DNA from 3 places in the Streptomyces sp. NPDC126503 genome. Region 3 is predicted to be linked to each of the others. Evidence: predicted binding sites of a transcription regulator. Region 3 holds the regulator's gene; each other region holds the start of a gene.

Region 1 (5,637 bases), on a different contig from region 3:
CCAACGGGGAACGGCAGCCGCTCCAGCAGGGAGCGCCGCGCCGCGTACTCGCCGCCCAGCGGCTGGACGAAACCGGCCAGCTGGGGCCAGTGCAGATTCAGCAGCGGGCGCGCCACCAGCTCCGTCACGCGACCGCCCTGACCAGGGGCGTCACCGAGCGGGCGGTCGTACATCGCCTTCACGAAGTCCACGTCCGGGTCGGTGAGCAGCGGGCCGACGATACCCGTGACGAAGTCGGCCGAGAAGTCCCGCAGATCGGCGTCCACGAAGCAGACCACATCTCCGCCCGTCACCATCAGTGACCGCCACAGGACCTCGCCCTTGCCCGGCACGGCGGGTATCCGGGGGAGTATCGAGTCCCGCGCGACCACCCGCGCCCCGGCCGCCGCCGCCACCTCCGCCGTACGGTCCGTGGAACCGGAGTCGATCACCACCAGCTCGTCCACGAGCGGCACCGACGCGGTCATCAGCTCGCGCCGGATCACGGAGACGATGTCCCCGACCGTCGCCTCCTCGTTGAGCGCGGGCAGCACCACGCTGACGGTCGTCGAGCGCTTGGCGGCGAGAATCCGCTCCAGCGGTCGGTCGGCCACGGACCAGGACCGCCGGCCCAGCCAGCGCTCCACCTCTTCCAGCACGTGATCTCCATCTCGCGGTTCGGACGACCATCTCAACCGTCCATGCCTTCGGTTACAGTCTTGAACAACGCGAAGGCCCGTCGCATGTCGGGGTGCCGAGCGCGTTCCACAACCGAATACCGCTCATCCAGAGGGGCAGAGGGATACGGCCCGTTGAAGCCCCGGCAACCCTCCAGTCGGTTCTCGTCCGCGCCACGGCGCGCCAGCGGGGTCCCCGGCTAGGGAAGGTGCCAAATCCGTCTCATGGCGAAACGCGTCATGAGGAAGATGAGGAGAAAGGGCCTCGCCTCCATGGCTGTACAGACCGTCGCACCCGCCACCGGCTCCGCCGGCACCACCGTCGACCTCGGACCCGCCTCCGGACTCTCCTGCCGCGAATGCGGCGAGGTCTTCGCCCTCGGCCCGATCTTCGCCTGCGAACTCTGTTTCGGCCCCCTCGAAGTGGCCTACGAGCTCCCCGCCGGCGACCCCGAGGAGCTGCGTAGGAAGATCGAGGCGGGCCCCGCCAACATCTGGCGCTACGCCCCGCTCCTCCCCGTCCCGGCCGACGTCGCCGAGAAGCCGAACCTGAACCCCGGCTGGACCCCGCTGGTCAAGGCCGACAACCTGGCCCGCGAGATCGGCGTCGAGCCCGGCAAGCTGTTCGTGAAGGACGACTCCGGCAACCCGACGCACTCCTTCAAGGACCGGGTCGTCGCCCAGGCCCTCGAGGCCGCCCGCGCCTTCGGCTTCACCACCCTCTCCTGCTCCTCCACCGGCAACCTGGCCGGCGCCGTCGGCGCCGCCGCCGCCCGCGCCGGCTTCCGCTCCTGTGTGTTCATCCCGCACGACCTGGAGCAGGGCAAGGTCGTCATGGCCGGCGTGTACGGCGGTGACCTCGTCGCCATCGAGGGCAACTACGACGACGTGAACCGCTTCTGCTCGGAGCTCATCGGCGACCCGCTCGGTGAGGGCTGGGGCTTCGTGAACGTCAACCTCCGTCCGTACTACGGCGAGGGCTCCAAGACGCTCGCGTACGAGATCTGCGAGCAGCTCGGCTGGGTCATCCCGGACCAGCTGGTCATCCCGATCGCCTCCGGCTCACAGCTGACGAAGATCGACAAGGGGCTGCAGGAGCTCATCAAGCTGGGCCTGGTCGAGGACAAGCCGTACAAGATCTTCGGCGCGCAGGCCGAGGGCTGCTCCCCGGTCTCCGCCGCCTTCAAGGCCGGCCACGACGTGGTCCGCCCGCAGAAGCCGAACACCATCGCCAAGTCCCTCGCGATCGGCAACCCGGCCGACGGCCCGTACGTCCTCGACATCGCGCGCCGCACCGGCGGCGCCGTGGAGGACGTGAACGACGAGCAGGTCGTGGACGCGATCAAGGTCCTGGCGCGGACCGAGGGCATCTTCGCCGAGACGGCGGGCGGCGTGACGGTCGGTGTCACCCGGAAGCTGGTCGAGAACGGCGTGATCGACCCGAGCCTCACCACCGTCGTGCTGAACACCGGCGACGGCCTCAAGACCCTGGACGCCGTGGCCGACAGCTCCCAGGCGACCGCCACCATCCGCCCCAGCCTGGACGCGTTCCGCGACGCCGGCCTGGCCCACTGAAAGGTTCGTGAACACATGGCCGTGAACGTCCGCATCCCCACCATCCTCCGCACCTACACCGGCGGGCAGGCCGAGGTGCCCGCCGAGGGCGCGACCCTCGCCGAGGTCATCGCCGACCTGGAGAAGAACCACACGGGCATCGCCGCCCGCGTCCTGGACGACCAGGGCAAGCTGCGCCGCTTCGTCAACGTGTACGTGAACGACGACGACGTGCGCTTCGAGCAGGGCCTGGAGACGGCGACGCCCGATGGCGCCGGCATCTCGATCATCCCCGCCGTGGCCGGCGGCTGCTGAGCCTCTCCTTCCCCTGCTTCCTCTTCTCCCCCTTCTCTCTCGAATTGCCCCTTCCGCGCCATAAAGCGGAGGGGGCAATTCTGCATGGTTGAGCGCGGTAGAGTTGGGGAAGCCCCCTCCGCTGCTCATGCCGGACGCATATGAGAATGCGTCTCCGCGCGACAAGAAGCAGCCAATGTGCACGCACGATCTGTACCTTCTGCGCGCTTTGCCGGGCCCGACTTGCCCCGGAATTCGGGGGAATCAGACGAATTCACCTTTCCGTCGCGCCCAGAATTCTCGCTCGAATGGCCTGTTGCAGAGGGCAGTTGGGCAGATACATTCAGCCGCGGTCGACGCGTTCCGGCGCAGGGTCTGACCCGGGTCCGCGAAGTGCGGTCCCGCGCAAGGGCCAGTAATAGGGGAGTTAGGCATGGCTCAGGGCACCGTCAAGTGGTTCAACGCGGAGAAGGGCTACGGCTTCATCGCGGTCGACGGTGGTGCGGATGTTTTCGTCCACTACAGCGCGATCCAGATGGATGGCTACCGCACCCTCGAAGAGGGCCAGCGGGTCGAGTTCGAGATCTCGCAGGGCCAGAAGGGTCCGCAGGCGGACATGGTCAAGCTCGCCGTCTGAGCGCGGCGCGATCGGCCACCGACGCAACGCCGTCGAGGGGCCCGCATCCCGAGGGATGCGGGCCCCTCGCACGTGCGGGGGCGGTCCGCCCCGCGCGCGACCGGCCGGTTCCGTACGGTCGGAGGTGGCGCGAACCCTCCACCCGGCGCCGGGCGCGCCTCGCGCGGACAGGCCCTAAAACCGAGAGGCGCTTGCACTCTCCTAGGGCGAGTGCTAATCATTGGCGTTAGCACTCGGAAGGTGAGAGTGCTACGAGGATCGAGCTTGGCGAGGTCGCCGGCCGGGTGGGGCAAGGAACCACACGGAGCGCGGAGGCCGTCCGTCGCGGGCGTCGGCGCGGTCCTGGAGCGTTATCCACCCCATGTCCGGGAGGACCACTTCACATGGCCAAGATCATCGCGTTCGACGAGGAGGCCCGGCGCGGTCTCGAGCGCGGCATGAACCAGCTCGCTGACGCCGTCAAGGTCACCCTTGGCCCGAAGGGCCGCAACGTCGTCCTCGAGAAGAAGTGGGGCGCCCCCACGATCACCAACGATGGTGTTTCCATCGCCAAGGAGATCGAGCTCGAGGACCCGTACGAGAAGATCGGCGCCGAGCTGGTCAAGGAAGTCGCCAAGAAGACGGACGACGTCGCCGGCGACGGTACGACCACCGCCACCGTCCTCGCCCAGGCGCTCGTCCGTGAGGGCCTCCGCAACGTCGCCGCCGGCGCCAACCCGATGGCGCTCAAGCGCGGCATCGAGAAGGCCGTCGAGGCCGTCTCCGGCGCTCTGCTCGACCAGGCGAAGGAGGTCGAGACGAAGGAGCAGATCGCCTCCACCGCCTCCATCTCCGCCGCCGACACCCAGATCGGCGAGCTCATCGCCGAGGCCATGGACAAGGTCGGCAAGGAAGGCGTCATCACCGTCGAGGAGTCCCAGACCTTCGGTCTGGAGCTGGAGCTCACCGAGGGTATGCGCTTCGACAAGGGCTACATCTCGGCGTACTTCGCCACGGACATGGAGCGCATGGAGGCCTCGCTCGAGGACCCGTACCTCCTGATCGTCAACTCCAAGATCTCCTCCGTGAAGGACCTGCTCCCGCTCCTGGAGAAGGTCATGCAGTCGGGCAAGCCGCTGCTGATCATCGCCGAGGACGTCGAGGGCGAGGCCCTGTCGACCCTGGTCGTCAACAAGATCCGCGGCACCTTCAAGTCCGTCGCCGTCAAGGCCCCGGGCTTCGGCGACCGCCGCAAGGCGATGCTGAACGACATCGCCATCCTCACCGGCGGCACGGTCATCTCCGAGGAGGTCGGCCTCAAGCTGGAGAACGCGGGCCTCGACCTGCTGGGCCGCGCCCGCAAGGTCGTCATCACCAAGGACGAGACCACCATCGTCGACGGTGCCGGTGACAGCGAGCAGGTCGCCGGTCGCGTGAACCAGATCCGCGCCGAGATCGAGAACAGCGACTCGGACTACGACCGCGAGAAGCTCCAGGAGCGCCTCGCGAAGCTGGCCGGCGGCGTGGCCGTCATCAAGGCCGGTGCCGCGACCGAGGTCGAGCTCAAGGAGCGCAAGCACCGCATCGAGGACGCCGTTCGCAACGCGAAGGCGGCCGTCGAGGAGGGCATCGTCGCCGGCGGTGGCGTGGCCCTGCTGCAGGCGTCGAGCGTCTTCGAGAAGCTGGAGCTGGAGGGCGACGAGGCCACCGGTGCCAACATCGTCAAGCTGGCCCTGGAGGCCCCGCTGAAGCAGATCGCCGTCAACGGTGGTCTCGAGGGCGGCGTCATCGTCGAGAAGGTGCGCAACCTGCCCGTCGGCCACGGCCTGAACGCCGCGACCGGTGAGTACGTCGACATGATCGCCGAGGGCATCATCGACCCCGCGAAGGTCACGCGCTCCGCTCTGCAGAACGCGTCCTCCATCGCGGCGCTGTTCCTCACCACCGAGGCCGTCATCGCCGACAAGCCGGAGAAGGCCGCCGCGCCGGCCGGCGGCGGCATGCCGGGCGGTGACATGGACTTCTGAGCCACCGGCTCAGCGGCTCCATCCGTACGACGCCGAGGGCGGCACCCCCACCGGGGGTGCCGCCCTCGGGCGTTCCCCGGCCCGGCCGGGCGGCATGCGCCCGCTCAGGCGTCGGGGTCGACCAGCGCGGCGGCGAACGGCTCGCCGGTACGGCGGGCGCGGGCCATGCGCGTCTTCACCTCGGACAGGGCCCGAGGCCGGTACCCAGGCCCTCCGCAGCAGCTCTCGTGTCCCATGGGCCGAGGCTATGGGACCCGTCACCGGTGCGTACCGGTCAGGGGCGGTGGAAGAGGGCCGTCCACAGGAACGGTTCGCCGAAGTGGGGGGAGGCCGGGGGCTGGGGGAGCATGCGGCGGAGTTCCTTCGCCGTCATGGGGGAGAAGATCGCGCGGAGGGACGTGTCGGTGTAGGCGAGGCCGCCTTCCAGTGCGCCCTTCCGGTAGAACGCGGCGTCCGGCAGTTCCGAGCCCATGCCGCCCTCGCCGGCCGC
Region 2 (5,637 bases), on a different contig from region 3:
GGCAGTTCGTCGGTGATCTCGTACGCGGCGGCGTACGGGGTCGGTACGAGCGCGTCGGCCGTCACGTAGGCGATGGTCGGGTCGATCAGCCCGCCGTCCACCTCCGCCGCCACCTCGGCGACGAGGTGGGCGCGGATGACGGCGCCGTCGGGCTCGTACAGGTAGCGGCCGACGGGCCGGACCTCCGGGTCGGGCAGGCCCCGGCCGGTGAGGCTCGCCCCGGAGGGCAGCAGCGTGGCGCGGCGGGCGCCCGGCTCCGTACCGAACCAGAGCACGGCCTCCTTCACGTCCCCGCCGTCCGAGATCCACTCCGCCTCGGCCTCTTCGGGCACCGTCTCGTGCGGGATGCCCGGCGCGATCTTCAGGGCCGCGTGAGGGGCGCCGCGGGCCGCCCGGACCGCCCAGGACAGGGGCGGGGAGTACGCCTCGGGGTCGAAGATCCGGCCCCGGCCGCCGCGCCGTGCCGGGTCGACGAAGACCGCGTCGTACCCGGTGGTGTCGGTCTCGGTGACATCGGCGCAGCGCACCTCGATCAGGTCCGCGAGGCCCAGCGCCTCGGCGTTGGCGCGGGCGGCCGCGGCGGTGACGGGGTCGCGGTCGACGGCGAGGACGGAGATCCCGGCGCGGGCGAGGGCGATGGCGTCGCCGCCGATCCCGGAGCAGAGGTCGGCGACGCTGCGGACGCCGAGGGCCTCCATCCGGGCGGCGCGGTGGGCGCCGACGGAGGCACGGGTGGACTGCTCGACACCGTTGGCCGTGAAGTACATCCGGTACGCGTCGGCGGCGCCGAACTTCGCCACCGCCCGCTGCCGCAGCCGGGCCTGTCCGAGGGCCGCCGTGACGAGTTCGGCGGGGTGGTCGCGGCGCAGCCGGGAGGCGACGGCGAGTTCCCGGGCGGGGTCGTAGTCGCGCAGGGCGGCGAGGAGCGTCTGCCCTTCGGGGGTGAGCAGGGCGGTGAGGGCGGCGAGGTCGTTCACCCGCCCATTGTGGTGCCTCGCGTGTCGGGCGGCGGGTGTGGGCCGCCCGGGGGACCGTGGGGGAGGTACGGCGGTGTCGCGGCCGGGAGGGGCCCGCGCGCTGACAGGATGCGGCGCGATACCCCCCGTACGACAAAAGGAAAAAATGATGGCAAAGGGTGGGTCGTCCTCCCGTCGGGTCCTCGGGGCCGCGCTCCTCGTCGCCGCCCTCACCTCCACGGCCGCCTGCTCCGACTCCGGCTCCGGGGCCGGACCGGGGGCCGGCGGCGCGCCCGCTCCCGCCGCGGGACAGCAGGCGGGACGGGGGAACGGGCAGCAGGCCCGGCCCCTGACCGCCTCCGCCGCGCTCAACGAGCACCTCAGGAAGGTCCGCGAACAGCGCGCGGCCCGCGCCCTCGCCGCCCGGAAGTGGGGGCTGAAGCAGACCCCGCTCGAAGCCCCCGCCCCGCCCGCGAAGAAACCGGCGATCACCACCCGCAAGGGCTTCGAGACCGACGGCACCGGCCTGCCGCCCGTCTTCACCACCGTGCCCACGAAGGAGAAGGTCGTCTTCCTGACGATCGACGACGGCGCGGAGAAGGACCCCGAGCTGATCCGGATGATGACCGAGCTCGACATCCCCTACAGCGCCTTCCTCAGCGACTACGTCGTCAAGGACGACTACGGCTACTTCGCGAAGATGCAGCGCTCGCAGGCGCGCGGGGTCGCCCTGCACAACCACACCCTCAACCACCGCTACATGCCCGCCCTCTCCTACGAGCGCCAGAAGCGCGAGATCTGCGGCATGCAGGACGTCATCGAGAAGCGGTACGGCACGCGGCCCCCGCTGTTCCGCCCGCCGTACGGCAACTACAACGAGGACACCCTGCGCGCCGCCAAGGCCTGCGGGGTCAGGGCCGTGCCGCTCTGGGCCTCCGAGGCCTTCCCCGACCGCATGGAGTGGCGCGAGTGGGACCGCGACCTGCACCCCGGCGACATCGTGCTCACCCACTTCCGGGGGAAGGACGACTGGAAGGGCAGCATGCCGGACATGATCCGCAGGGTGATGAACGTGATCACCGCGAAGGGCTACGCGGTCGCCAAGCTGGAGGACTACGTATGACCGCGGTCCGCCGGTCCCTCACGGGCCCGGGCCTCACCGCGCTCCTCGCCGCCCTCCTCGCCGTCACCGGCTGCGCCCCGGCGGTGGACCCCATCGAGCGGCTGGGACGGAAGGCGGCGGAGCGCGTCGCGGCGGCGGAGCCGGTGGCCCGGTAGCGGGTGGCGCGGGTTTCGGACCCCCGCGCGATGCGCCACATGGCGTGGAATTGGCACTCCGCTTGACCGAGTGCTAATCGCGGTCATAGTCTCGCCTCTGGCACTCCCCACCGGAGAGTGCCAAAACAGCGACGGGCAGGTCCGGCACCCGCGACGACGGATCCACCTGGTCGCCACACTCAGACAGTTAACCCCGCGAGATCTCCGAAGGGGGAGGTCGGATCGTGACGACCGTCAGCTCCAAGGTTGCCATCAAGCCGCTCGAGGACCGCATCGTGGTCCAGCCGCTCGACGCCGAGCAGACCACGGCCTCTGGCCTGGTCATCCCGGACACCGCGAAGGAGAAGCCCCAGGAGGGCGCCGTCCTCGCCGTGGGCCCGGGCCGTTTCGAGAACGGCGAGCGCCTTCCGCTCGACGTGAAGGTCGGCGACGTCGTGCTCTACAGCAAGTACGGCGGCACCGAGGTCAAGTACAACGGCGACGAGTACCTCGTCCTCTCGGCCCGCGACGTGCTCGCGATCATCGAGAAGTAAGCCCAAGTACCTCCCGAGGCACCTGAAGAAGATGCTGTGAGCTGCGCCCCGAGGCCCCGTTCCGGGGCCCGGGGCGCCGCTCGTTCCACCCGATTTCCGAGAGGGCTGAATCGCTCCCATGGCGAAGATCCTGAAGTTCGACGAGGACGCCCGTCGCGCCCTTGAGCGCGGCGTCAACAAGCTTGCCGACACGGTGAAGGTGACGATCGGCCCGAAGGGTCGCAACGTCGTCATCGACAAGAAGTTCGGCGCCCCCACCATCACCAACGACGGTGTCACGATCGCCCGCGAGGTCGAGATCGAGGACCCGTACGAGAACCTCGGCGCCCAGCTGGTGAAGGAGGTGGCGACCAAGACCAACGACATCGCGGGTGACGGCACCACCACCGCCACCGTCCTCGCCCAGGCGCTCGTCCGCGAGGGTCTGCGCAACGTCGCCGCCGGCGCTTCCCCGGCCGCCCTGAAGAAGGGCATCGACGCCGCCGTCAAGGCCGTCTCCGACGAGCTCCTCGCGACCGCCCGTCCGATCGACGACAAGTCGGACATCGCCGCCGTCGCCGCGCTCTCCGCGCAGGACCAGCAGGTCGGCGAGCTCATCGCCGAGGCGATGGACAAGGTCGGCAAGGACGGTGTCATCACCGTCGAGGAGTCCAACACCTTCGGCCTGGAGCTCGACTTCACCGAGGGCATGGCCTTCGACAAGGGCTACCTGTCCCCGTACATGGTGACCGACCAGGAGCGCATGGAGGCCGTCCTCGACGACCCCTACATCCTGATCAACCAGGGCAAGATCTCGTCCATCCAGGACCTGCTGCCGCTCCTCGAGAAGGTCATCCAGGCCGGCAGCTCCAAGCCGCTGCTGATCATCGCCGAGGACGTCGAGGGCGAGGCGCTCTCCACCCTCGTCGTCAACAAGATCCGTGGCACCTTCAACGCCGTCGCCGTCAAGGCGCCCGGCTTCGGTGACCGCCGCAAGGCGATGCTCCAGGACATGGCCACCCTCACCGGTGCCACCGTCATCGCCGAGGAGGTCGGCCTCAAGCTCGACCAGGCCGGCCTGGACGTGCTCGGCTCCGCCCGCCGCGTGACCGTCACCAAGGACGACACCACCATCGTCGACGGTGGCGGCAACTCCGAGGACGTCGCGGGCCGCGTCGCCCAGATCAAGGCCGAGATCGAGACCACGGACTCCGACTGGGACCGCGAGAAGCTCCAGGAGCGCCTCGCGAAGCTGGCCGGCGGCGTGTGCGTGATCAAGGTCGGCGCCGCCACCGAGGTGGAGCTGAAGGAGAAGAAGCACCGTCTGGAGGACGCCATCTCCGCGACCCGCGCCGCGGTCGAGGAGGGCATCGTCTCCGGTGGTGGCTCCGCCCTGGTCCACGCCGTCAAGGTCCTCGAGGGCAACCTCGGCAAGGAGGGCGACGAGGCCACCGGTGTCGCCGTCGTCCGCCGCGCCGCCGTCGAGCCGCTGCGCTGGATCGCGGAGAACGCCGGCCTCGAGGGCTACGTCATCACCTCGAAGGTGTCGGAGCTCGACAAGGGCCAGGGCTTCAACGCCGCGACCGGCGAGTACGGCGACCTGATCAAGGCCGGCGTCATCGACCCGGTCAAGGTGACGCGCTCCGCCCTGGAGAACGCCGCCTCGATCGCCTCCCTGCTTCTCACCACCGAGACCCTCGTGGTGGAGAAGAAGGAGGAGGAGCCGGCGGACGCGGGCCACGGCCACGGTCACGGCCACTCCCACTGAGGCACCTGACGGATCACTGAGGCCCGGGGCCCCCGAGCGGGGGCACCGGGCCCCGGTGTTTCCGCGCCGGCCCGGGACCGTACGGGGCGGCTCAGGCCTCCACCGCGCCGATCCGGCCCATCAGGCCCAGCAGGTCGTACTGCCACCAGCCCTCCACGATCTTCCCGTCCTCCCGGAAGCGGTGGATCAGGGTCCCCGTCATGGACACCTCGATGCCGGTGGGCTGGAGCCCCATGAAGTCGCCCGTGTGGGTCCCCCGCCAGGTCCAGCGGGTGCAGACCCGGTCGCCCTCCGCGATCTGGTCCTCCACCGTGAAGGCGAAGTCGAAGCCCGCGCGCCACATCTCCACCTCGCGGCGGACCGCGTCCATCCCGAGGGCGTCCTGGGCGTTCGTCGGATCGTGGTCGTGATACCCCTCCGCGAGCACCTCGTCCAGGAGCGCCAGCTCCGGCTCCGTGGCGATCATCTCCAGGAGCCGGCGCGCGGCGGCCTTGTAGAGGGCCTCGTCCCGCACGACGTCCAGGTCGGTGAAGGTCGGCATCTCGTCGCAGAGCGCCACCATCTCGCGGAAGATCCGGTCCGTCTCGGGCAGCTGCGAGTTCCGCATCGCCACCTCGTACGAGGGGAACTCCACGATCTCCACGACGTGCGAGGCGTCGGACCGGTCCGTGCCGACGATGCTGTGGGTGGCGGTGCGTTTGCCCCGGGTCCGCTCGACCCAATGGTCCATGAGCCGGTTCAGATCCTCGACCCGGCTGGTCTTGCAGTCGATTATCTGTACGAATGTCATGACGCCTCCCGACCGGGGGTGCGGGTCTTCTCCAGTCTAGGACCGGAGGGTCCCGGGGACGCGCCCTACGCCGAGTGCCGCAGGTCCGAGGCCCGTACCTCCTCCGCGAACGGTTCGCCCCGTCCGTAGCGCGCCACCTCCTCCAGGGCCTGGTCGGCCATCCGGTGCAGTTCGTTGCCCAGTGAGCCCGCCACGTGGGGGGTGAGGAGGACGTTCGGGAGGGTGTGGAGCGGGGAGCCGGGCGGCGGCGGTTCCGGGTCGGTGACGTCGAGGACCGCGTCGAGGCGGCCCGCGACGAGGTGGGGGAGGAGCGCCGGTTCGTCGATGAGGGAG
Region 3 (5,637 bases):
TGCGGCGGGACTGCTTGCCCGCCTCGCGCGCGGTGGAACGCCACTTGCCGAGCGCCTTCTCGCCCCGGTCGCCCTTCCACTGGGTGATGCAGCGGGAGGCGGCCCAGGGGACGATCGCGTCCACCCCCGTCTCGGTCATGGTCTCGACGGCCAGCTCGCCCCGGTCGCCCTTGGGCAGGGCCTGGACGACGGTGACGCGCGGCTCCTCCTCCGGGTCCTCGCGCACCGGCGAGAGCTCCACGGTCAGCCGGTCCTTGCCCTCCGCCGCGAGGACCACGCCCTCGGCCCAGCGGCCCCGCCCGTCCGTCAGGACCACGCCCTCCCCGGCGCGCAGCCGCTTCACGGAGACGGCGTGCCGGCCCTCGGGCCCGTCCAGGACGCACTGCCGGGTGTCGGGGAGGGGGTCGACGACGAAGACGGGGGCGGTCATGAGGAGCTCCTGGGAACGTGGGCGCCGGCGAGGCCGGTGAGAGCGGTGTCGAGTTCGGCGGCGAGGACCTCCACCAGGTCCCCGGCGGGCAGCTCGCGGGCGAGCCGGTGGCCCTGTCCGGCCCACAGGGCCATGCCCTGGGCGTCCCCGGCCGTCGCGGCGGCCTTGCGCAGGGGGGCGGTGAGGTGGTGGACCTCGGGGTAGGCGGCGGGGGCGTACGGCCCGTGCTCGCGGACGAAGCGGTTGACCAGCCCGCGCGCCGGGCGCCCCGAGAAGGCCCGGGTGAGTTCGGTGCGGTGGAACAGCGGGTCGGTCAGGGCCCGCTTGTGCAACGGGTGGGCGCCGGACTCGGGGCAGACGAGGAAAGCGGTGCCGAGCTGCGCGGCGACGGCGCCGGCGGCGAGGACGGCCGCGATCTGCGCGCCGCGCATGATGCCGCCGGCGGCGACCATCGGCAGCCCGACGGCCTCGCGGACCAGGGTGAGGAGGGTGAGCAGGCCGGTGCCGGGCGGGCCCTCGCCGGCCGGGTCGTCGCGGTACGTGCCCTGGTGGCCGCCCGCCTCGACACCCTGGACGCAGACGGCGTCGGCGCCCGCGCGCTCGGCGGCGAGGGCCTCGTCGGCGGAGGTGACGGTGACGACCGTGTACGTACCGGCCCGCGCGAAGGCCTGGAGCGTCTCGGGGGCGGGGCAGCCGAAGGTGAAGGAGACGACGGGGACGGGGTCCTCCAGGAGGATGGCCAGCTTGGCGTCGTAGAAGTCGTCACCGCTGTCGTCGGTGTCGCCGAGCACCGTGTCGTACCAGGTGGCCTCGCCGGCCAGCTGGTGCCGGTAGATCCCGACGGCGGCCGGGTCACCGGGCCGCCCGGTCTGCGGCATGAAGACGTTCACGCCGAAGGGCCGCGAGGTCAGCCCGCGGACCCGCTTGATCTCCTGGTAGAGCCCGCCGGCGGTCTTGTAGCCGCCGGCGAGGAAGCCGAGCGCCCCGGCCTCGCAGACGGCCCCGACGAGCTCGGGACAGGAGGCGCCACCCGCCATGGGGGCCTGCACGATCGGGAACCGGGAGAGATCGTTCAGTGCGGTGGTGGACATACGGGCATCGTGTCATGCCCCGGGCGCCCCACCGGAGAAGGGCGAGGCCCCCGGAGGCGCCGCCCGGCCGCACGGACGGGGGCGCGCCACCACGATGTGCCGGACGGGCCGGACGGGAGCGCCCACCGCGACGCGCCGGACCGCACGGAAAAGGGGCGGCGCGGTGCGCCGCCCCTTCGGTCCGTCCGGGTCAGCGCCCGTTGAACGCGTCCTTCAGCCGCGAGAACAGCCCCTGCTGGCCCGGCTGGAACTGGCCGGTCGGCCGCTCCTCACCGCGCAGCTTCGCCAGCTCCCGCAGCAGCCGCTCCTGCTCCGCGTCGAGCTTGCTCGGCGTCTGCACCTCGACGTGGACGATGAGGTCGCCGCGCCCGTTGCCGCGCAGGTGCGTGACGCCCCGGCCGTGCAGCGGGATCGACTGGCCGGACTGGGTGCCGGGCCGGATGTCGACCTCCTCCACCCCGTCCAGGGTCTGCAGCGGCACCTTCGTGCCGAGCGCGCCCGCCGTCATCGGGATCGTCACCGTGCAGTGCAGGTCGTCCCCGCGCCGCTGGAACGTCTCGTGCGGGGTCTCGTGGATCTCGACGTACAGGTCGCCCGCGGGGCCGCCGCCGGGGCCGACCTCGCCCTCGCCCGCGAGCTGGATGCGGGTGCCGTTGTCGACACCGGCCGGGATCTTGACCGTGAGCGTGCGGCGGGAGCGGACCCGGCCGTCACCCGCGCACTCGGGGCACGGGGTCGGGACGACGGTCCCGAAGCCCTGGCACTGGGGGCAGGGCCGCGAGGTCATGACCTGGCCGAGGAAGGACCGGGTGACCTGGGAGACCTCACCGCGGCCGCGGCACATGTCACAGGTCTGCGCGGACGTGCCGGGGGCCGCGCCCTCGCCCGAGCAGGTGGTGCAGACGACGGCCGTGTCGACCTGGATGTCCTTCGTGGTGCCGAAGGCCGCCTCGTTGAGGTCGATCTCCAGGCGGATCATGGCGTCCTGGCCCCGGCGGGTCCGCGAGCGCGGCCCGCGCTGCGAGGCCGTGCCGAAGAACGCGTCCATGATGTCGGAGAAGTTGCCGAAGCCACCGGCCCCGAAGCCGCCCGCGCCGCCTCCGCCGGAGGAGGACAGCGGATCGCCGCCCAGGTCGTAGACCTGCTTCTTCTGCGGATCCGAGAGGACCTCGTAGGCCGCGTTGATCTCCTTGAACCGCTCCTGCGTCTTCGGGTCCGGATTCACGTCCGGGTGAAGCTCGCGGGCCAGGCGGCGGAAGGCCTTCTTGATCTCGTCCTGGGACGCGTCTCGGCGCACGCCGAGTACGGCGTAATAGTCCGTGGCCACTTACGACTCCGCCAGGATCTGTCCGACGTAACGTGCCACTGCGCGTACCGCTCCCATCGTTCCGGGGTAGTCCATGCGGGTCGGTCCGACCACGCCGAGCTTGGCGACTGCTTCGCCGCCCGAACCGTAGCCGACCGAGACGACGGACGTGGAGTTCAGTCCTTCATGGGCGTTCTCGTGCCCGATGCGTACGGTCATGCCCGATTCCTTCGCCTCGCCGAGCAGCTTGAGGAGCACGACGTGCTCCTCCAGAGCCTCCAGGACGGGCCTGATCGTCAGGGGGAAGTCATGACCGAAGCGGGTGAGATTGGCGGTGCCGCCGATCACCAGCCGCTCCTCCTGCTCCTCCACGAGCGTTTCGAGGAGGGTGGCGAGCACGGTCGAGACCGTGGCCCGGTCCTCCGACTCCTCGAAGGATTCCGGGAGGTCCTGCACCAGCTGCGGCACGTCGGCGAACCGGCGGCCGACGACCCGGCTGTTGAGCCGGGCCCGCAGGTCGGCGAGGGAGGTCTCGCCGAAGGGGGCGGGGCAGTCGATCACCCGCTGCTCGACCCGGCCGGTGTCCGTGATCAGGACCAGCATCAGGCGGGCCGGGGCCAGCGAGAGCAGCTCCACGTGCCGCACGGTCGAACGGGTCAGCGAGGGGTACTGGACGACGGCGACCTGACGGGTGAGCTGCGCGAGCAGCCGTACCGTGCGGCCCACGACGTCGTCCAGGTCGACCGCGCCGTCCAGGAAGTTGTGGATGGCGCGCCGCTCCGGGGTGGACAGCGGCTTGACGCCGGCCAGCCGGTCGACGAAGAGGCGATAGCCCTTGTCGGTGGGGATGCGCCCGGCACTGGTGTGCGGCTGGGCGATGTAGCCCTCCTCCTCCAGCACCGCCATGTCGTTGCGCACGGTGGCGGGCGAGACGCCGAGCTTGTGGCGTTCGGTGAGCGCCTTGGAGCCGACGGGCTCCTCCGTGCCGACATAGTCCTGGACGATGGCGCGGAGCACCTCGAGTCTGCGTTCGCTGAGCATGCGCACACCTCCAGCTGTGGTCGTTCCGGTTGCTCCGCATTTGGCACTCGCCCTGTTCGAGTGCCAGGAATCCCCGGCCAGTGTACGGCCGGGCCGGTCGCTCCTGGCAAGGAGGCCGAACCGCTAGCGTCTCGGTATGGACGCGAGGGACATCGACTGGACGGCGCGGGGATGGGAACGGCTCGCCGACGGCGTGGGCCGGCGGCGGCTGCCGGGATGGGACGCCACGGCGGGCCTGGTGGTGGGAGAACGGGGCGTACTGCTGTACGACACGGGCTCCTCGCTCGCCGAGGGCGCGTCCCTGCGCGCCGACGCGCGGGCGCTGACGGGCGGCCGGGACGTGACGCACATCGCACTCAGTCATCCCCATTTCGACCATGTGCTCGGCACCGCGGCCTTCCCCGGGGCCGAGGTCTTCGGGGCGGTCGGCTCGGACCGTCTGCTGGCGGGCGAGCGGGCGGCCCGGGAGATGCGCGGGGACGCGGTACGGCACGGTCTCGACGCGCGGGCGGCACAGGAGGCGGCCGGGGCGCTGGTGGCCCCGGGGCACCTGGTGAGCGGCGAGTGGACGCTCGACCTGGGCGGGCGCCAGGTGCTCCTGGCCAATGTGGGACCGGGTCACACGGGGCACGACCTGGCCCTGTTCGTGCCGGGCGAGCGCGAGACCGTGTTCTGCGGCGACCTGGTGGAGGAGTCCGGTGAGCCGCAGGCCGGGCCGGACGCGATCCCCTCCCGCTGGCCGGACGCCCTGGACCGGCTGCTCGCGCTCGGGGGCGAGGACGCGCTGTACGTGCCCGGGCACGGGGCGGTGGTGGACGCCGCCTTCGTCCGACGCCAGCGCGCGGAACTGGCACGGCGCTTCTCCGTCGCCTAACGTCCGGTCAATGCGCAGCTACAACCCGGATCTGACGCCCCCGTGGAAGAAGCAGGCCCCGGTGCCCGAGGTGCCGGCCGAACGCGACCTGGTCGTGGAGGAGGTCACGACCGGCTTCTGCGGGGCGGTGATCCGCTGCGAGGTCGGCACGGTCACGCTGGAGGACCGGTTCGGCAAGCACCGGGTCTTCCCGCTGGAGCCGCGCGGCTTCCTCCTGGAGGGGAAGGCCGTCACTCTGGTCAGGCCGTCGGCCGCCGCTCCTTCCCGGCCCGCCCGCACCGCCTCCGGCTCGATCGCGGTCCCCGGCGCGCGGGCCCGGGTGGCCCGCGCGGGCCGCATCTACGTGGAGGGCCGGCACGACGCCGAGCTGGTCGAGCGGGTGTGGGGCGACGACCTGCGGATCGAGGGCGTCGTGGTGGAGTACCTGGAGGGCGTCGACGACCTCCCGGAGATCGTCGACGCGTTCGGCCCCGGCACGGACGCCCGCCTCGGCGTCCTGGTCGACCACCTCGTCCCCGGCTCCAAGGAGCACCGCATCGCGGCCCGGGTGACCTCGCCGCACGTACTGGTGGTGGGCCACCCGTACATCGACGTCTGGCAGGCCGTGAAGCCCTCCTCCGTGGGCATCCCCGCCTGGCCCGCCGTCCCGCGCGGCCAGGACTGGAAGACGGGCGTCTGCCGCGCCCTCGGCTGGCCCTCCGACAACACGGGCGCTGCCTGGCGCCACATTCTCTCCAAGGTCCACTCCTACAAGGACCTGGAGCCGGCGCTCCTGGGCCGCGTGGAGGAACTGATCGACTTCGTGACGGCGCCGTAGCGGGGGCGCCTTGTCGTGGGCGTACCTCCCGCACGGCCGGACGGGTGGGCACACGGGCACGCCGAGTCACCCCGTTGT

Evidence for each region. Region 3 encodes HrcA, which represses chaperone genes, less so after heat shock. Its sites were predicted from a motif close to TTNGCACTCNGNNNNNCNGAGTGCNAA; they were not measured.
Region 1: a site for HrcA is predicted at 3,332-3,358, ahead of groL (chaperonin GroEL). Genes of this name have one in related genera too.
Region 2: a site for HrcA is predicted at 2,285-2,311, ahead of groES (co-chaperone GroES). Genes of this name have one in related genera too.

What each region holds. Positions count from the first base shown of each region.
Region 1 is NZ_JBEORS010000013.1:134,466-140,102, forward strand. It holds gene ABTY40_RS18845 (glucosyl-3-phosphoglycerate synthase) at 1-638, opposite strand, end outside; SAM riboswitch class I at 759-912, shown strand; gene thrC (threonine synthase) at 897-2,231, shown strand; gene ABTY40_RS18855 (MoaD/ThiS family protein) at 2,247-2,525, shown strand; gene ABTY40_RS18860 (cold-shock protein) at 2,938-3,141, shown strand; gene groL (chaperonin GroEL) at 3,525-5,147, shown strand; partial or broken gene ABTY40_RS18870 (deoxyxylulose-5-phosphate synthase) at 5,252-5,377, opposite strand; gene ABTY40_RS18875 (class I SAM-dependent methyltransferase) at 5,422-5,637, opposite strand, start outside.
Region 2 is NZ_JBEORS010000008.1:120,624-126,260, forward strand. It holds gene ABTY40_RS13455 (THUMP-like domain-containing protein) at 1-977, opposite strand, end outside; gene ABTY40_RS13460 (polysaccharide deacetylase family protein) at 1,126-2,079, shown strand; gene ABTY40_RS13465 (hypothetical protein) at 2,076-2,234, shown strand; gene groES (co-chaperone GroES) at 2,459-2,767, shown strand; gene groL (chaperonin GroEL) at 2,886-4,514, shown strand; gene ABTY40_RS13480 (ester cyclase) at 4,606-5,304, opposite strand; gene ABTY40_RS13485 (hydroxyacid dehydrogenase) at 5,370-5,637, opposite strand, start outside.
Region 3 is NZ_JBEORS010000001.1:249,543-255,179, forward strand. It holds gene ABTY40_RS01280 (16S rRNA (uracil(1498)-N(3))-methyltransferase) at 1-430, opposite strand, end outside; gene ABTY40_RS01285 (nitronate monooxygenase) at 427-1,521, opposite strand; gene dnaJ (molecular chaperone DnaJ) at 1,712-2,848, opposite strand; gene hrcA (heat-inducible transcriptional repressor HrcA) at 2,849-3,868, opposite strand; gene ABTY40_RS01300 (MBL fold metallo-hydrolase) at 4,005-4,742, shown strand; gene ABTY40_RS01305 (DUF3097 domain-containing protein) at 4,753-5,559, shown strand.